2 regions of the Streptomyces sp. Root1310 genome follow, and region 1 is predicted to be linked to the other one. Evidence: riboswitches for the same ligand, from Rfam matches in the RefSeq annotation. Region 1 holds a riboswitch; the other holds the start of a gene.
What was found. Region 1 has a riboswitch for thiamine pyrophosphate ahead of thiO (glycine oxidase ThiO). Riboswitches for the same ligand answer to the same signal wherever they lie in the genome.

Region 1 (7,694 bases):
CGCACCCGGGCGGCGGACTGCCGCACGCGGGGATGTCGGGCGCGCTGGTGTCCGGGCTGATCGTGGAGGGCCCGCAGTTCCGGGGCTCCCAGTGAGCCACCGGGGTTCCCGGCGGCGGCCCTGACCCCAGCAGACGTTCCGGGGAGGACGCGCGGCCGTCAGAACCGGTACTGCTCGTCGTAGCCGGTGCCCTGGCCGTGGCCCTGTTGCCGGCCGTCGCCCTGGTACGGGTACTGCTGCTGCTCGGGCGGGAGTTCGCCGCCCAGCGGGTCGTCGGTGCTGCGCTGTTGCGGGACCCAGACGCCGCCGGCCGGGGTCTCCCCGTAGCCGCCGGTGCCGTACTGCTCCTGGCCGTAGCCCTGCTGCCCGTACTGCTGCTGGCCGTAGCCGGCGTCGTAGGAGCCTCCGCCGTAGGTCTGGGTGCCGATGTACGGGTCGGAGTAGGCGGCGTACTGCTGCTCGCCGGTGGCGTCGTAGCCGTACTGCTGCTGGTGGTACCCGTTGTACGTGTCGTACCCGTAGTTCTGGTCCGTGCCCTGGGCGGCCGTCGCGTACTGGTCCTGGGGCTGGCCCTGCGACTGGCCCTGGCCGCCCGCGGCCGCGTACGCGGTGTCGCTGTATATGCCGTAGGAGCCGGTGTCGTCGGGCAGGGGCTGCGGCTCGTACACGGACGTGGTCTCGGCGGCCGAGGGGTCGGTGCCGCGGGCCGCGGGTGTGAAGACGTCGTCGCGGTCGTAGTCGTCGTCGCCGAAGGCGCTCTTGTCGCCGAAGCGGTTCCCGTCCTGACCGAACGTCACGTCGTCGGTGCCGTACTGCGCGTCGGAGCCGATACCGGCCTCGCCCGCCTCCAGGCCGGAGACCTCGAGTGTCGGGTCCTGGCGCTCGGCCTTGCCGCGGCGCCGCTTGGTGACGGTCCCGCCCTCACCGTCCGTGTCCGCGTCCCCGCGCCGGAAGGCCCAGCCCTCGGCGAAGCCGCGGCGGAACGAGAGCGTGACATAGGTCTGGCCGACCGCGAAGGCGGCCGCGCCCAGCGCGATGACGACGACCGACGGGATCAGGACACCGAGGACCACGCCGAGGAAGCCGACGAAGGCCAGCAACCGCCAGCGCAGCCGCGCCTTGTACTGCAGCAGAACCTCGCCGAGCAGCCACAGCGCGACAAAGCCAAACGCGATGTAGAGGACCGTCCAGCCCATGTACGCCCCTCTCCCAGTGGCCGCTACGCAGTGTGTCGTATGTGAATGCGACCGGTCTAGGCCTGCGGCGGATGGTGCAGGCCCAGGTTCTCGTAGATTTCCAGCGTCGCCGTGGAGTTGTTGAGCGTGATGAAGTGCAGTCCGGGCACTCCCTCGGCCAGCAGCCGTGCGCAGAACTCCGTGGCGAAGTCGATGCCAATGGAGCGTACAGCGGCCGGATCGTCTTTGGCTGTGAGGATCCGCTCTTTCAGGGCGGCCGGGAAGTGGGCGTTGCTGAGCTTGGGCAGGCTTTCCAGCATCTTCACACTCGTCACCGGCAGGACCTCGGGGATGACCGGAGTCACACAGCCGGCCGCCTCGACGCGGTCGCGCAGCCGCAGATAGGACTCGGGCTCGAAGAACATCTGCGTGATGGCGTAGTCGGCGCCGGCCCGGCACTTGTCGACGAAGTGCGTGACGTCCGTGTCCCAGTCGCCGGAGCGCGGGTGCATCTCGGGGAAGGCGGCGACACCCACGCAGAAGTCGCCCGACTCCTTGATGAGCCGGACGAGTTCGGCGGCGTACGTGAGGCCCCGGGGGTGCGGTACCCACGCGCCCATGGGGTCGCCGGGCGGGTCGCCGCGCACGGCGAGCATGTTGCGGATCCCGGCGTCGGCGTACTGGCCGATGATGTTGCGCAGCTCGGCGATGGAGTGGTCCACTGCGGTGAGGTGCGCGACCGGCGTGAGGGTGGTGTCGACGACGATCTGCTGGGTCTCCCTGACCGTGGTCGCCCGGGTGGAGCCGCCGGCGCCGTACGTCACCGAGACGAAGTCGGGGGCGACCGCCTCGACCCGGCGCAGCGCGTTCCACAGGCTCCGCTCACCCTTGGGCGTCTTCGGCGCGTAGAACTCGAACGAGTACGTCGTCTTGCCGGTCGCGAGGATGTCGCGCACGGTGCGCGCGCGGTCCGTCCTGGTGGATGCGGTTCCTAGGGCCATACCCGCAGGTTAGCCAGGGGTGGGCGGTCCCCCAACCCGATGCGGGAAATTTGCCCGTTTTGTCGACTTGTTGTCCACCCCTTGGGACAGCCGTACCAGACGTGTCAGAGGTGTCGGTCAGAGGTGTCGGACGTGCCGGCCGTGCGCCCGAACCACCGGCCGGGGCCGAGCGGGTCACGCCTCGCGCAGGCGCTTCGCGAACTCCGCCGCCGCGGCACCCGGGTCGTCCGCGTCCGTGATCGCCCGGACGACGACGACCCGGCGGGCGCCCGCCGCCAGTACCTCGTCCAGGTTGCCGAGGTCGATGCCGCCGATGGCGAACCAGGGGCGGTCGGTGCCCAGGGCGGCCGTGTGCCGCACCAGGTCGAGGCCGGGGGCGGGCCGGCCGGGCTTGGTGGGGGTGGGCCAGCACGGGCCGGTGCAGAAGTAGTCGACACCCTCCTGGACGGCGGCGGCCCCGGCCTCCGCCTCCGTGTGCGTGGAGCGGCCGACGAGGACCTCCTCGCCGAGGATCGCGCGGGCCGCGGGGACCGGCAGGTCGCCCTGGCCGAGGTGGAGCACGTCGGCGGCGGCCGCGTGCGCGACGTCCGCGCGGTCGTTGACCGCGAGCAGCCTGCCGTGGCGGGCGCAGGCGTCGGCGAACACCTCGAGGTGCTCCAGCTCCTCGGCCGCCTCGATGCCCTTGTCACGCAGCTGGACGATGTCGACACCGCCCGCGAGGACCGAGTCCAGGAACTCCGGGAGGTCGCCCTGGCGGGTGCGGGCGTCCGTGCAGAGGTACAGCAGGGCGTCGGCCAGGCCGGCGCGGGCGGTGTCGGACATACGGAATTCCCCCCAGGGCGGTGGCGTACGGGAGCGAGCGGCCCCCGTACGCCGTGCGTGTCGGTTCGTACGCGTCGTACGCGGTCAGACGGCGAGCGCCTGGGCGCGGCGCTTCACCTCCGTGCCGCGATTCTCACTCAGGGCCTGCGCGGGGGTGCCGGGCAGGCTCGGGTCGGGGGTGAAGAGCCACTCGAGCATCTCTTCGTCCTTGAAGCCGTCGTCCCGCAGCAGGGTCAGGGTCCCGACCAGGCCCTTGACCACCTTGTCCCCGTCGATGAAGGCGGCGGGGATGTGCAGCGCGCGGTTCTCGCCTCGGCGTACGGCGATGAGCTGGCCGTCCTTGATCAGCTGTCGGACGCGGATCACGTCGACATCCATCATTTCCGCGATGTCGGGCACGGTGAGCCAGGCGGGGACGAGAGCATCGGTCTTTGCGTCAATCTCGGTCACGGGAACAAGCCTGCCATCTGCCGCTGACAGTCGGAAACCGGGCCGGTCCAACCAGGCGGTCAGACCGCCGCCGTCGCGGCCTTCAGAGGCCTCGCCGGGTCCGCGAGGAGCCGTGGGTTCATGGGCGTGCCCGCCTGGATCAGCCGCTTGCCCTGGGCGAGGTCGCGCGCCCGGCCCACGGCCAGCAGGGCGACCAGCCGGTCGTCGCGCAGCCAGCACACCGACCAGGCCGGTCCCGACGGGTCGCCGCGCCACAGCACGTGGTCGGCGGCGGCGTGGTGCCCGGCGTACTGGACGAAGCGGCCGAACTGCTCGGACCAGAAGTACGGGACCGGGTCGTACACGGCCAGGGGCTCGTCGGTGGCGGCGCCCACGATGTTCGCCGCGACCGTGCGCGGTCCCTGGAGGGCGTTGTCCCAGTGATGCACGAGAAGCCGCTCGCCGTACCGCCCCGAGGGGAAGGAGGCGCAGTCGCCGACCGCGTACACATCGGGCACGGAGGTCCGCAGATGGACGTCGGCCACGACCTCGCGGTGGGCGCCGAGCGCGACGCCCGAGCCCGCCAGCCAGGCGGTGGCGGGGCGGGCGCCGATGCCCACCACGACGGCGCCCGCGGGCAGCCGGGTGCCGTCGTCCAGGACGACCGCGCCGGGCTCGACGCGCTCCACGCGCGCGTGGGTGCGCAGCTCGATGCCGCTGTCGGCGTACCAGGTGGCCATCGGGGCGGCGACCTCGGCGGGCAGGGCCCCGGCCAGCGGCCGGTCGGCGGCCTCGACGACGGTGACCTCGCAGCCTGCCTCCCGCGCGGCCGTGGCGAACTCGGCGCCGATCCAGCCGGCGCCGACGACCACGATGTCGTGCTGCCGGGCGAGCACGGGACGCAGCCGTTCGGCGTCGTCCAGGGTGCGCAGCAGGTGCACGCCGGGCACGCCCTCGGCACCGGGCAGCCGGATCGGCTCGGCGCCGGTGGCGAGGACGAGGACGTCGTAGGGGACGGGCCCGGCCTCGGTGTCCAGCTCGTGGTCGGCGGGGCGAAGGCCGCTGACCTCGCGGCCGAGCACCAGCTCGATGCCCAGGCCCTCGAAGTCGACGTCGAAGGCGGAGCCCTCGGCGTTGCCGAGCAGGACGGCCTTGGACAGCGGGGGCCGGTCGTAGGGCTGGTGGGGCTCCGCGCCGATCAGTGTCACCGTGCCGTCGAAGCCCTGTTCCCGCAGGGCCACGGCGGTCTGCACCCCGGCCATGCCCGCGCCGACGACCACCACGCGCCGCCCGGACGGACCGCCTTGTTCCTGCCTCTGCTCGCTCACCTGATCACCTTAGGCGGCTGACGAATCGTCAGTCAGCCGTCGTGCGTCGTGACCTGCTCCACAACGCTGGTGCCGCTGCCCTCCTGCGACTCCCACGCCCAGCTCTCCTCGAGCCGCACCCGTCCGTCCGCGAGCTCCACGACCGTCGAGACGCAGTGCCCCGAGGACGTCGTCCCGTCGTGCTTGAGCTGTACGTACCGGAAGTCGAGCCGGTCTCCTTCCCTGGTACCCACCAGATGCCCGCGTACGACGTCACCGCCCGTGTACTCCGCCCAGATCGCGCCGCCGCGCTCGTGGTAGGTGAAGCGGGTGCGGGTGCCGACCTGGCCCGGGGCCTGGTCGGCGACGGGCGCGAGGACGAGGCCGTCCAACGAGCGGGGCATGACGAAAGGCTCCCTTACAGAGGCGCCGGACCACGGGCTAGGGTGGCCAACCTAGAGCACACGCGGGAGTCCGGACGCACCGGGCTGAGAGGGAGGCTGGCGGCCTCCGACCGTCGAACCTGATCCGGGTCATGCCGGCGAAGGGAGGGGCTGGACGCCCATGTCGTCTCCACGTACGTCAGACGTCCTCGTCATCGGGGGCGGGATCATCGGGCTGGTCACGGCCTGGCGGGCCGCGCAGCGCGGCTTCGCCACGGCGGTGGCCGACCCGGCACCGGGCGGCGGGGCCGCCCAGGTGGCGGCCGGGATGCTGGCCGCGGTCACGGAACTGCACCACGGCGAGCAGACCCTGCTCGGCCTCAACCTGGCCTCCGCCCGCCGCTACCCGGAGTTCGCGGCCGAGCTGACGGAGCTGACCGGGCACGACCTCGGCTACCGGCGCTGCGGCACGCTCGCGGTCGCGCTGGACTCCGACGACCGCGCCCACCTGCGCGAGCTGCACGCACTCCAGCAGCAGTCGGGGCTGGAGTCGGAGTGGCTGTCCGGGCGGGAGTGCCGGCGCCTGGAACCGCTGCTGGCGCCCGGGGTGCGCGGCGGACTGCGGGTCGACGGCGACCACCAGATCGACCCGCGGCGGCTGACCGCGGCGCTGGTGGCCGCGTGCGAGCGGGCCGGGGTGTCCTTCCACCGCGTACGGGCCGAGCGGCTGTCCGTCGTGGGCGAGTGCGCCACGGGGGTCGTCACCCGGGACGGTACGGCCCTGGCGGCGGGGCAGGTGGTGCTCGCCGGCGGCAGCCTGAGCGGACGGCTCGCGGGGGTGCCGCAGGACGTGCTGCCGCCCGTACGGCCGGTGAAGGGCCAGGTGCTGCGGCTGACCGTGCCGCCGCGGTACGCGCCGTTCCTGAGCCGGACCGTGCGGGCCGTGGTGCGCGGCAGCCAGGTCTACCTGGTCCCCCGCGAGAACGGCGAGCTGGTCGTGGGCGCCACCAGCGAGGAGCTGGGCTGGGACACCACGGTGACGGCGGGAGGCGTGTACGAGTTGCTGCGCGACGCCCATGAGCTGGTCCCGGGGATCACCGAGCTGCCGCTGACGGAGACGCGCGCGGGGCTGCGGCCCGGGTCCCCCGACAACGCGCCGCTGCTCGGGCCGACGGAGCTGGCGGGACTGCTGCTGGCCACCGGCCACTACCGCAACGGCGTGCTGCTGACGCCGGTGACGGGTGACGCGATGGCGCACGCCCTGGCCACCGGGGAGCTCCCGGAAGAGGCCCGTCCCTTCACGCCCCGGCGCTTCCGCGCCGCCGCACTCTCGGAGCAGCCCGCATGAACGCCCAGGAGAACGCCCGGGAGGGCGCCCACGTGCATGTCTCGGTGAACGGGGAGCGGCGCGCGTTCGCTCCCGGCACGGCCCTCGACAGCGTCGTACGGTCCCTGACGCCGGCGCCCTCCGGGGTGGCCGCCGCGCTCAACGAGACCGTGGTCCCGCGCGCGCAGTGGCCGTCCACGGCGCTGCGCGACGGCGACCGGGTGGAAGTCCTGACCGCGGTCCAGGGGGGCTGAGCCATGGCCGACGATCCCTTCGTCCTCGGCGGCAGGTCCTTCTCGTCCCGTCTGATCATGGGCACGGGGGGTGCGCCCAGTCTGGAGGTGCTGGAGCGGGCGCTGGTGGCGTCCGGGACCGAGCTGACGACGGTCGCGATGCGCCGGGTGGACCCCTCGGTGCACGGTTCCGTGCTGTCGGTGCTGGAGCGGCTCGGCATCCGGGTGCTGCCGAACACGGCGGGCTGTTTCACCGCCGGGGAGGCCGTGCTGACGGCCCGGCTGGCGCGGGAGGCGCTGGGCACCGATCTGATCAAGCTGGAGGTCATCGCCGACGAGCGCACGCTGCTGCCGGACCCGATCGAGCTGCTGGAGGCGGCGGAGACGCTGGTGGACGACGGGTTCACGGTGCTGCCGTACACGAACGACGATCCGGTGCTGGCCAGGAAGCTGGAGGACGTGGGGTGCGCGGCGGTGATGCCGCTCGGCTCGCCGATCGGCTCCGGGCTGGGCATCCGCAACCCGCACAACTTCCAGCTGATCGTCGAGCACGCGCGCGTGCCGGTGATCCTGGACGCCGGGGCGGGCACCGCCTCGGACGTGGCGCTGGCGATGGAGCTGGGGTGCGCGGGGGTGATGCTGGCGTCGGCGGTGACCCGGGCGCGGGAACCCGAGCGGATGGCGTCGGCCATGCGGGCCGGCGTCGAGGCCGGGAGGCTGGCCCGGCTGGCCGGACGGATCCCGCCCCGCTACTTCGCGGAGGCGTCCTCGCCCCTGGAGGGCCGGGCCGTGCTGGACCCCGAGCGCCCCGCGTTCTGACCTCCGCGGCGCTACCGTCCGGTCTGCGGACACGGGAGTCGCGGGACGCGTGGGTTGCGTCACAGGACGGCTCCAGTCGCGCTGCGATCGCGGTGGAACCGGCGGAGGTGTCGGCGGCGGCTCGTAGACTCACCTGCGTGGACACGACCCTTCAGGACCCTCTGGTCGGGCAGCTGCTCGACGGCCGGTATCGCGTAG
Region 2 (7,694 bases), on a different contig from region 1:
GCCGGTGTCCACCCGGATGGTGGCCCGCTTGCAGGTGCCGCCGGCCTGCTGCTGCGCGGAGGAGCCCTCGGCCGTGGAGGTGTCGCCGGTGGGGGTGTCGCCCGAGGCGTTCACCGAGGCACAGCTCAAGCTCACGACCTTGGTGACCGTGGCCTGTTGGGTCTGCCGGTCGAAGCCGACTCCCGTGCGTTCGTGCGCCGGGGCTCCGCCGGGCCACAGCACCACGAGCCCCACCAGTACCGCGGCTCCGAACGGGATGAGGATGGCAGCGATGACCTTGCGCAGATGCTGGGAGACGGGGGCGGCCGGGCCGTGACTGTGACTGTGGCCGTGCGCATGCCCGTGCCCGCCGCCGGAACCGGAGCCTGAACCGGAACCGTGCCCGTCACCCGGGCCATGGCCGTGTCCGCCGCCGTGGCCCCCGCCGGGACCGCTACCGGGGCCGCCGCCATGACCACCGTCGTGACTCTGCCCATGACCGTGGTCGCGGTCGAAGCCATATCCGTCACCGGGGCCGGGACCAGAGCCGGAACCAGAGCCGGGACCACGTGCAGGACGAGGGCCCGGGCCAGGACGAGGGCCGGAACCGTGGTCGGGGCCGTACTCCTGCCCGGGCCCGTACACCTGCCCGGGTACGGGTACGACGGGTACGTCCCCGTACCCGTCAGGCCCGTCGTACCCGCGACCGTTCCCGTATCCCTGGTCGTTCCCGGGCCCTTGCCCACCCTGGAATTCCTGCCCGCTCCGGTATCCCGGGCCGGTCCCGGGCCCTGGACCGTGTCCATGACCCCGGCCACTGCCCGCCCCCGGCTGCGCCTGAGACCCGGACCGCGTCCCGGACCCAGGCTGCGACCCTGGGCCTGAGCCGCGGCCTTCGACCGAGCCGGGTCCATGACCGCCAGGGGTTCCGACGCGTCTCAGCCCGCCGAGCCCGCCCGCGTATCCCGGCCCGTGGCCGGGACTGCGCGGATGATCGTGACCGTCGTTGAAGTCGCGGTCGCCTCTCGGGCCGGGGCCGGAACCGCTCCCAGAACCGCTTCCGGAGCCATTGCCGGAGCCATCGCCGGGGCGGCCGGCGGAGCCCGGTCGGCGGGGCGGCTCGGGCGGCGGATACGGGGGCTGGTGTGTCGTGGTCACCGACCGATCATCGCAAGAACGACCCGGGCCCCCTGTTCACCGCGCCAGAATTGACGCTAGCGTGGAGGCAACCTTTGCACACGCGGGAGCTCGGAGCACCGGGCTGAGAGGGCGCTGACCTCCGTCTTCGCGATGTTTCACGTGGAACGTCTCTCGATTCGAGTGATGTTTCACATGAAACATCGGCAGGCGGTAGCCGCTGCGTCGACCGCCGAACCTGTTACCGGGTAATGCCGGCGTAGGGAGTAGGTCTCATGACCAACAAGGACGCACGCACGCCTGCCTTCACGCAGAACGCGACCAGCGAAAGCACGGTCGACGGGAACGCCTCGGAGGCCGGGAAGTCCATCGGCTGGCACAAGGGGTACGTCGAGGGCACCCGCCCCGACCTACAGGTGCCGGTCCGTCAGGTGCATCTCACCAACGGGCAGTCGGTCAGCCTGTACGACACCTCCGGCCCGTACACCGATCCACTCGTCGAGACCGACGTCCGCAGGGGCCTGTCGCCGTTGCGCGAGAACTGGATCATCGCCCGGGGCGACACCGAGGAGTACGCGGGCCGGCCGGTCCGCCCCGAGGACGACGGCGTCAAGCACACCTCGCCCCGCGGCGGTCTGCGCAACCTCGACGCGGTCTTCCCGGGCCGTCCGCGCCTGCCACGCCGTGGCCGGGACGGCGAGGCGGTCACCCAGCTCGCGTACGCGCGCCGGGGAGAGGTCACACCCGAGATGGAGTTCGTGGCCATCCGGGAGAACGTCTCCCCCGAGGTGGTTCGCGAGGAGATCGCGGCGGGCCGGGCCGTGCTGCCGGCCAACGTCAACCACCCGGAGATCGAGCCGATGATCATCGGCAAGCGGTTCCTGGTGAAGGTCAACGCCAACATCGGCAACTCGGCGGTGACGTCCTCCATCGAGGAGGAGGTCGAGAAGATGACCTGGGCGACCCGCTGGGGCGCCGACACGGTCATGGACCTGTCGACCGGCCGCAACATCCACACCACCCGCGAGTGGGTGCTGCGCAACTCCCCCGTCCCGATCGGCACGGTGCCGCTCTACCAGGCGCTGGAGAAGGTCGACGGCCGCGCCGAGGAACTGACCTGGGAGATCTACAAGGACACCGTCATCGAGCAGGCCGAGCAGGGCGTGGACTACATGACGGTCCACGCCGGTGTCCGCCTGTCGTACGTCCCGCTCACCGCCAATCGCAAGACCGGCATCGTGTCCCGTGGCGGCTCGATCATGGCGGCCTGGTGCCTCGCGCACCACAAGGAGTCCTTCCTCTACGAGAACTTCGAGGAACTCTGCGAGATCCTCGCCGCCTACGACGTCACGTACTCGCTGGGCGACGGCCTGCGGCCGGGTTCCATCGCGGACGCCAACGACGCGGCGCAGTTCGCGGAGTTGCGGACACTCGGGGAGCTCAACCGGATCGCGAAGCGTTTCCATGTTCAGACGATGATCGAGGGCCCGGGCCATGTCCCGATGCACAAGATCAAGGAGAACATCGACCTTCAGCAGGAGATCTGTGATGAAGCTCCGTTCTATACGCTCGGCCCGCTGACGACGGACGTCGCGCCGGCGTACGACCACATCACCTCCGGCATCGGTGCCGCGATGATCGCCTGGTGGGGCACGGCCATGCTCTGCTATGTCACGCCCAAGGAACATCTGGGCCTGCCCAACCGTGACGACGTGAAGACCGGCGTCATCACGTACAAGATCGCCGCCCACGCAGCCGACCTCGCCAAGGGGCATCCCGGTGCGCAGGAATGGGACGACGCCCTGTCCGACGCCCGCTTCGAGTTCCGCTGGGAGGACCAGTTCAACCTGGCCCTCGATCCGGACACGGCACGGGAGTTCCACGACGAGACACTCCCGGCGGAGCCGGCGAAGACGGCGCACTTCTGCTCGATGTGCGGGCCGAAGTTCTGCTCGATGAAGATCAGCCAGAGCATCAACGAGCGGTTCGGTGCCGGGGCGGCCGACGGGGCCTCGGCGGAGGAGATCGCCGAGGGCATGCTGGAGAAGTCGAAGGAGTTCGCGGCGAGCGGGAACCGGGTGTACCTGCCGCTGGCCGACTGACGTAGCGGACCGGCGCTGTCCCTTGTGGTCCGACTTCCGGGGGCGGCGCTGCGTCCCGACGGCACGCTCCTGGCGGTCGCCCAGGAGGAAATGATCGCGCTCGTTCGGTTGCCCCGGGGCGCCGGCTCGGCAGACTTGCCTCCATGACAGCGAGATCCCTGAGCAAGGGTGCCAATCTGCCGGTCGACGTGCCGGACGTACGGGTCGAACTCCGCTGGGCCGAAGGGGCCGGTGGGCCGGACATCGATGCCTCGGCCTTGCTGCTGGCGCAGGACGGGCGGGTGCGTGACGACAGGGACTTCGTCTTCTACAACCAGCCGCTGCACGCGTCCGGCGCCGTGCGGCACCTCGGCAAGCGGCGCGAAGCCGGTGTCTGGACCGACACCGTCCAGGTCGACCTCCGCTCACTGGAGGGCGCCATCACGCGTGTGGTGCTGTGCGCGTCGGCCGACGGGGGCACGTTCGGCCAGGTGACCGGCCTGACGTTGAGACTTCTCGGTGGGGACGGGAGCTCCGAAGTGGCCCGCTTCGAGATGCAGGCCGACACGGAGACGGCGTTCATCGCCGGTGAGCTGTACCTGCGCGAGGGCCGCTGGAAGTTCCGGGCGGTCGGGCAGGGGTACGCCTCCGGGCTCGCGGGGGTGGCCACGGACTTCGGGATCACGGTCGACGACGAGCCGGAGCAGGCGGTCACCCCACCGAGCCGTTCGGCGGCGACCCCTCCGCACCGCCCGGCGGTCACCCCATCCGCCGCTGCCTCACCTGCGGTCACCCCACGGCCCACCACCCCACCCGTATCCGCCCCACCCGCGCCCGCGCCCACGCCACCGACAACCGCCCCGCCGTCGGGCCCCCGTCTGACCAAGGGGGAGGAGCGGCTTCCCGTCGACATGCGGAAGCGGCTGTCGCTGCGCAAGGAGCAGGTCGCGGTCAGCCTGAGCAAGCGAGGGGCGGTGGGGATCAGCGCGCGGGTCGTGCTCGTCCTCGATGCCTCCGGGTCCATGGCGTTCCTGTACTCACGCGGTGTGGTGGCGGACGTCGTGGAGCGCATGGCCGCGGTGGCGGCAGAACTCGACGACGATGGCGAGATGCAGGCCTGGACCTTCGCCAGCGATGCCGCCCGGCTTCCCGACCTGCGGTTGGGTGAGCTCCCCGAGTGGCTGCGACTGCATGTGCGGGTGGGCGAGATCAGTCTGTTCCGGCGGAGCAGGAAGCCGCGCAAGGGGATGGAGCCGGGGCAGGTCGACATGCGCTCGGTCGGCATCCAGAACGAGGAACAGAAGGCGATTGCCCAGGTCAGGTCGTATGTCCGGGAGAATCCGGCGGCCGCCCCGACCTTGGTGCTGTTCTTCTCCGACGGAGGGGTCTACCGCGACGCGGCGATCGAGCAGGAGCTGCGGGCGGCGGTCGAGGAGCCGATCTTCTGGCAGTTCGTGGGGCTCGGCCGGTCCAACTACGGCGTCCTGGAGCGGTTCGACACGCTGCCCGGACGCCGTGTCGACAACGTGGGCTTCTTCTCCGTGGACGACATCAGCACCCTTCCGGACCAAGAGCTCTACGACCGGCTGCTGTCCGAGTTCCCCAGCTGGATCACCGCAGCCGGCCGGGCGGGCATTCTCTGACCGGATGCGCGGATGCGCCGATGCGCCGACGCCTGGACGTACGACTCCGGGATGCCGCGCCGGTGACACCGAGCCGCACGGGGCAGCGCCGAGCACCGCAGGGCAGCACCGAACCGCGGGGCGGCTCTCCGTCAGAGCCGTCGGGCGTCGGGCGTCCGGCGCCCGGCGTACGGCTTGCGCTCCCCTCGGCGGGGTCGGCGGGGGCGCAAGCCGAGTGCCTATTCCGGCTGGTGTTCCGGGCCGCCGAAGTCCGGGCTGCTGTAGTCCGGGCTGCTGAAGCTCGGGCGCGGGCCGGTCGAGCGGCCGTCGTCCGGGCTGCTGAAGCCCGGACGGTCGTAGCCGATCTTCGGGAAGCGGCTGGTGGGGGCCGGTGGCGCCGGGTCGGTGTGCAGGGCGGCTGCCGTGCCGGGATCGGCGAGGGCCTCCCGGAGGAACGGCAGGATGCCGCGTTCCAGCAGGGCGTCTCGCCAGGCTTCCTTGGCCTGGTCGACCTCCCGGCTCAGTTCGCCGTACGGTCCGGCCTCCAGGGAAGGACGGTTGCGCAGGGCGGTGAGCAGCAGCGCGACGGTGGCGACGAGGATCGCGGCCACGGCCACGGCCCCGAACGTCCAGCCGGCGGCGACCATCGTCCGGGCGAACGCCTGCTCGGGGTCCAGCGCCCTGAGGAGGTAGCCGACGAGCAGGAAGATCACCGCGGCGGTCCCGGCGAGGACGGGGGTGAGGACGGCGGCGACGGCGCCCGCCCCGGCGGCTTCGGCGGCCTGCGCCGCCTCCCCCATCGTGGTGGCGAGCCCCATCGCGGCCACGCCCGGTTCCGCGGAGACGGTCTCGGACGGGGACGACGGGGTGGACGGCGCGGGGTGGCGCAGCTCCTCGCGGACCTTCACGTAGTGCTGGTACTCGGCCGCCGCGGCCACCGTGATGAGTGCGGAGGCGTTGAGTGCCATGGTGCGCAGCTGTTCGGGGTTGAGCCGCTGTCCCACTGCGGCCAGTTCCGGGTGGTGTGGGGCGGAGCGCAGCGCCTCGTCGAGGATCCGCTCGTACTCCTGGCGGTCCTCGCTGTTCAGGTGCTGCGGAACGCTGTTCATCTGCATCCCCCGATGCTCCGTAGGGCTTGGGGCTCGCATGCCAACGAGCCGTCGGGCAGAAACGGAGGGGAGCCTGCTACGGATAACCCGATGGTAGAGCGGTGACGGCATGAGGTGACAGGGGGTTTGCCGAAATTGGCCCCTGGCCTGCGATGTCGCCGACGGCTCCACAGTGGGGTACTTCTGCCCCGGGAACTGCCCCGGGAATACTCAGTTTTCCAGGGGCAGTTGCTGGACCAGCAGTTTTCCGGCCATCGTCACGCCGCCGTCCATCGCGATGGCCAGCCCGTCGGCGTAGACGTGCGGTCCCTCGACGTGCGGACCGCCGTTGTCCTCGCCTTCCTCGGAGCCGACTTCGCCCAGCAGGTAGGGAATCGGGCTGTGGCCGTGAACGATGCGGGTGCCGCCGTACGTATCGAGCAGGGAGCGTACGGCGTCGGCGCCGCCCTCGTCGCGGAAGGAGAAGCGCTTGGTGAACTTGCGGAACAGATCCCACACCTCGTCCGCGTCGTTGCGCGTGATCGTCTCGCGGACGGTGTCGTTGACCGCCTCGATCGAGTCGCCGTAGTCGAGGTAGGCGGTGGTGTCGGAGTGCACGAGCAGGTGGCCGTCGACCTCCTCGACCGCGTCGAGGCGGGCCATCCACTGGAGATGGTGATCCTGGAGACGGTCCATGTCGTACTTCTGACCGCCGTTGAGCAGCCAGGCCGCCTGGAAGGTGGCCGTGCCCGCGCCGGAGTTGACGGGCGTGTCGCCGAAGCGCTTGGCACCGAGCAGCAGCAGTTCGTGGTTGCCCATGAGGGCCTTGCAGTACCCGCCGGCCGCGGCGGCCTCCGCGGACAGCCGCATGACGAGGTCGATGACGCCGATGCCGTCCGGCCCGCGGTCGGTGAAGTCGCCGAGGAACCACAGCCGGGCGGTGCCCGCGCACCAGTTGCCCGCGGAGTCGACCAGGCCCTTCTCCTGAAGCGCGGCCACCAGTTCGTCGAGGTAGCCGTGGACGTCGCCGACGACGAACAGCGGTCCCGGGCCGGTCGCTGCCTGCGGGGCCTGGACGGCTGCCGGGTCCACGGCCACCTGGAGGGTGTCGCCTCGCCGGCTGATGACGGGCAGGTCGCGCTGGGTGGGCGTGTAGCCGTCCGGGTGCTCCAGCGGCTCTTCGAGAGGCGGCGCGGCGTTGCCCGGTTCCGTGCCGGGGTCGTACGGACCGGTCTCGTGGACGTACGCGGGCACCCGGAAGTCGCGCAACGTCGCCGTCCGCTCCACCTCGGGTCCCTGACCGGCCCCCTGAGTCATCAGACCCCTCCACCATCGCGCCGCATCTGCACCCTTCGGGCTGCCTGGTCGCAGCGGCCCGCGGTGCCGTGCGTCCATCATAGGAATGCGGATCGTGCCGTGTGATGACCCAGGGGTGGTGAATCGGAGCAAGGCTCCAGTTCATCGCGGCTTTCGCCCCGATTGGGCCGGGCTTCGGCAGTCCGCACTCACCCGGCGCGCGCCTTGCCCGCACCCGCCCCCCACCCCCGCGGGCTGCTCCGTCGGACGGACCGGGGGGCCGCGTCGGCCGGGCAAGGGTCGTTTCGGCGGCCGCGGCGAGGTCGATGAGACGGTTGTGACCGAAGCGACGCCCGATGTCTCCAGCACCGCCGGAAATCGCCCGTACGTGCCTCTTGCCAACTTTCGTTGACGCGGCCCACCCGGTCTCCGCTCGGCCTCCGCCCGGTCCGCCCCCCCCGCAGTCTCGGACCGCACGGTCCGGCCGCCCC

Region 2: linked by a shared signal. The riboswitch ahead of thiC (phosphomethylpyrimidine synthase ThiC) and the one ahead of thiO (glycine oxidase ThiO) in region 1 are both predicted to bind thiamine pyrophosphate.

What each region holds. Positions count from the first base shown of each region.
Region 1 covers NZ_LMEQ01000001.1:409,180-416,873, forward strand. The annotation lists gene ASD48_RS01865 (NAD(P)/FAD-dependent oxidoreductase) at 1-95, shown strand, start outside; gene ASD48_RS01870 (hypothetical protein) at 159-1,196, opposite strand; gene metF (methylenetetrahydrofolate reductase [NAD(P)H]) at 1,253-2,176, opposite strand; gene thiE (thiamine phosphate synthase) at 2,351-2,998, opposite strand; gene ASD48_RS01885 (Rv2175c family DNA-binding protein) at 3,083-3,448, opposite strand; gene ASD48_RS01890 (FAD-dependent oxidoreductase) at 3,508-4,755, opposite strand; gene ASD48_RS01895 (hypothetical protein) at 4,788-5,138, opposite strand; TPP riboswitch at 5,191-5,301, shown strand; gene thiO (glycine oxidase ThiO) at 5,299-6,465, shown strand; gene thiS (sulfur carrier protein ThiS) at 6,498-6,698, shown strand; gene ASD48_RS01910 (thiazole synthase) at 6,702-7,496, shown strand; gene pknB (Stk1 family PASTA domain-containing Ser/Thr kinase) at 7,634-7,694, shown strand, end outside.
Region 2 covers NZ_LMEQ01000033.1:291,898-299,591, forward strand. The annotation lists gene ASD48_RS37505 (YibE/F family protein) at 1-624, opposite strand, end outside; TPP riboswitch at 1,210-1,399, shown strand; gene thiC (phosphomethylpyrimidine synthase ThiC) at 1,392-3,218, shown strand; gene ASD48_RS37515 (VWA domain-containing protein) at 3,362-4,840, shown strand; gene ASD48_RS37520 (hypothetical protein) at 5,059-5,934, opposite strand; gene ASD48_RS37525 (metallophosphoesterase) at 6,139-7,224, opposite strand.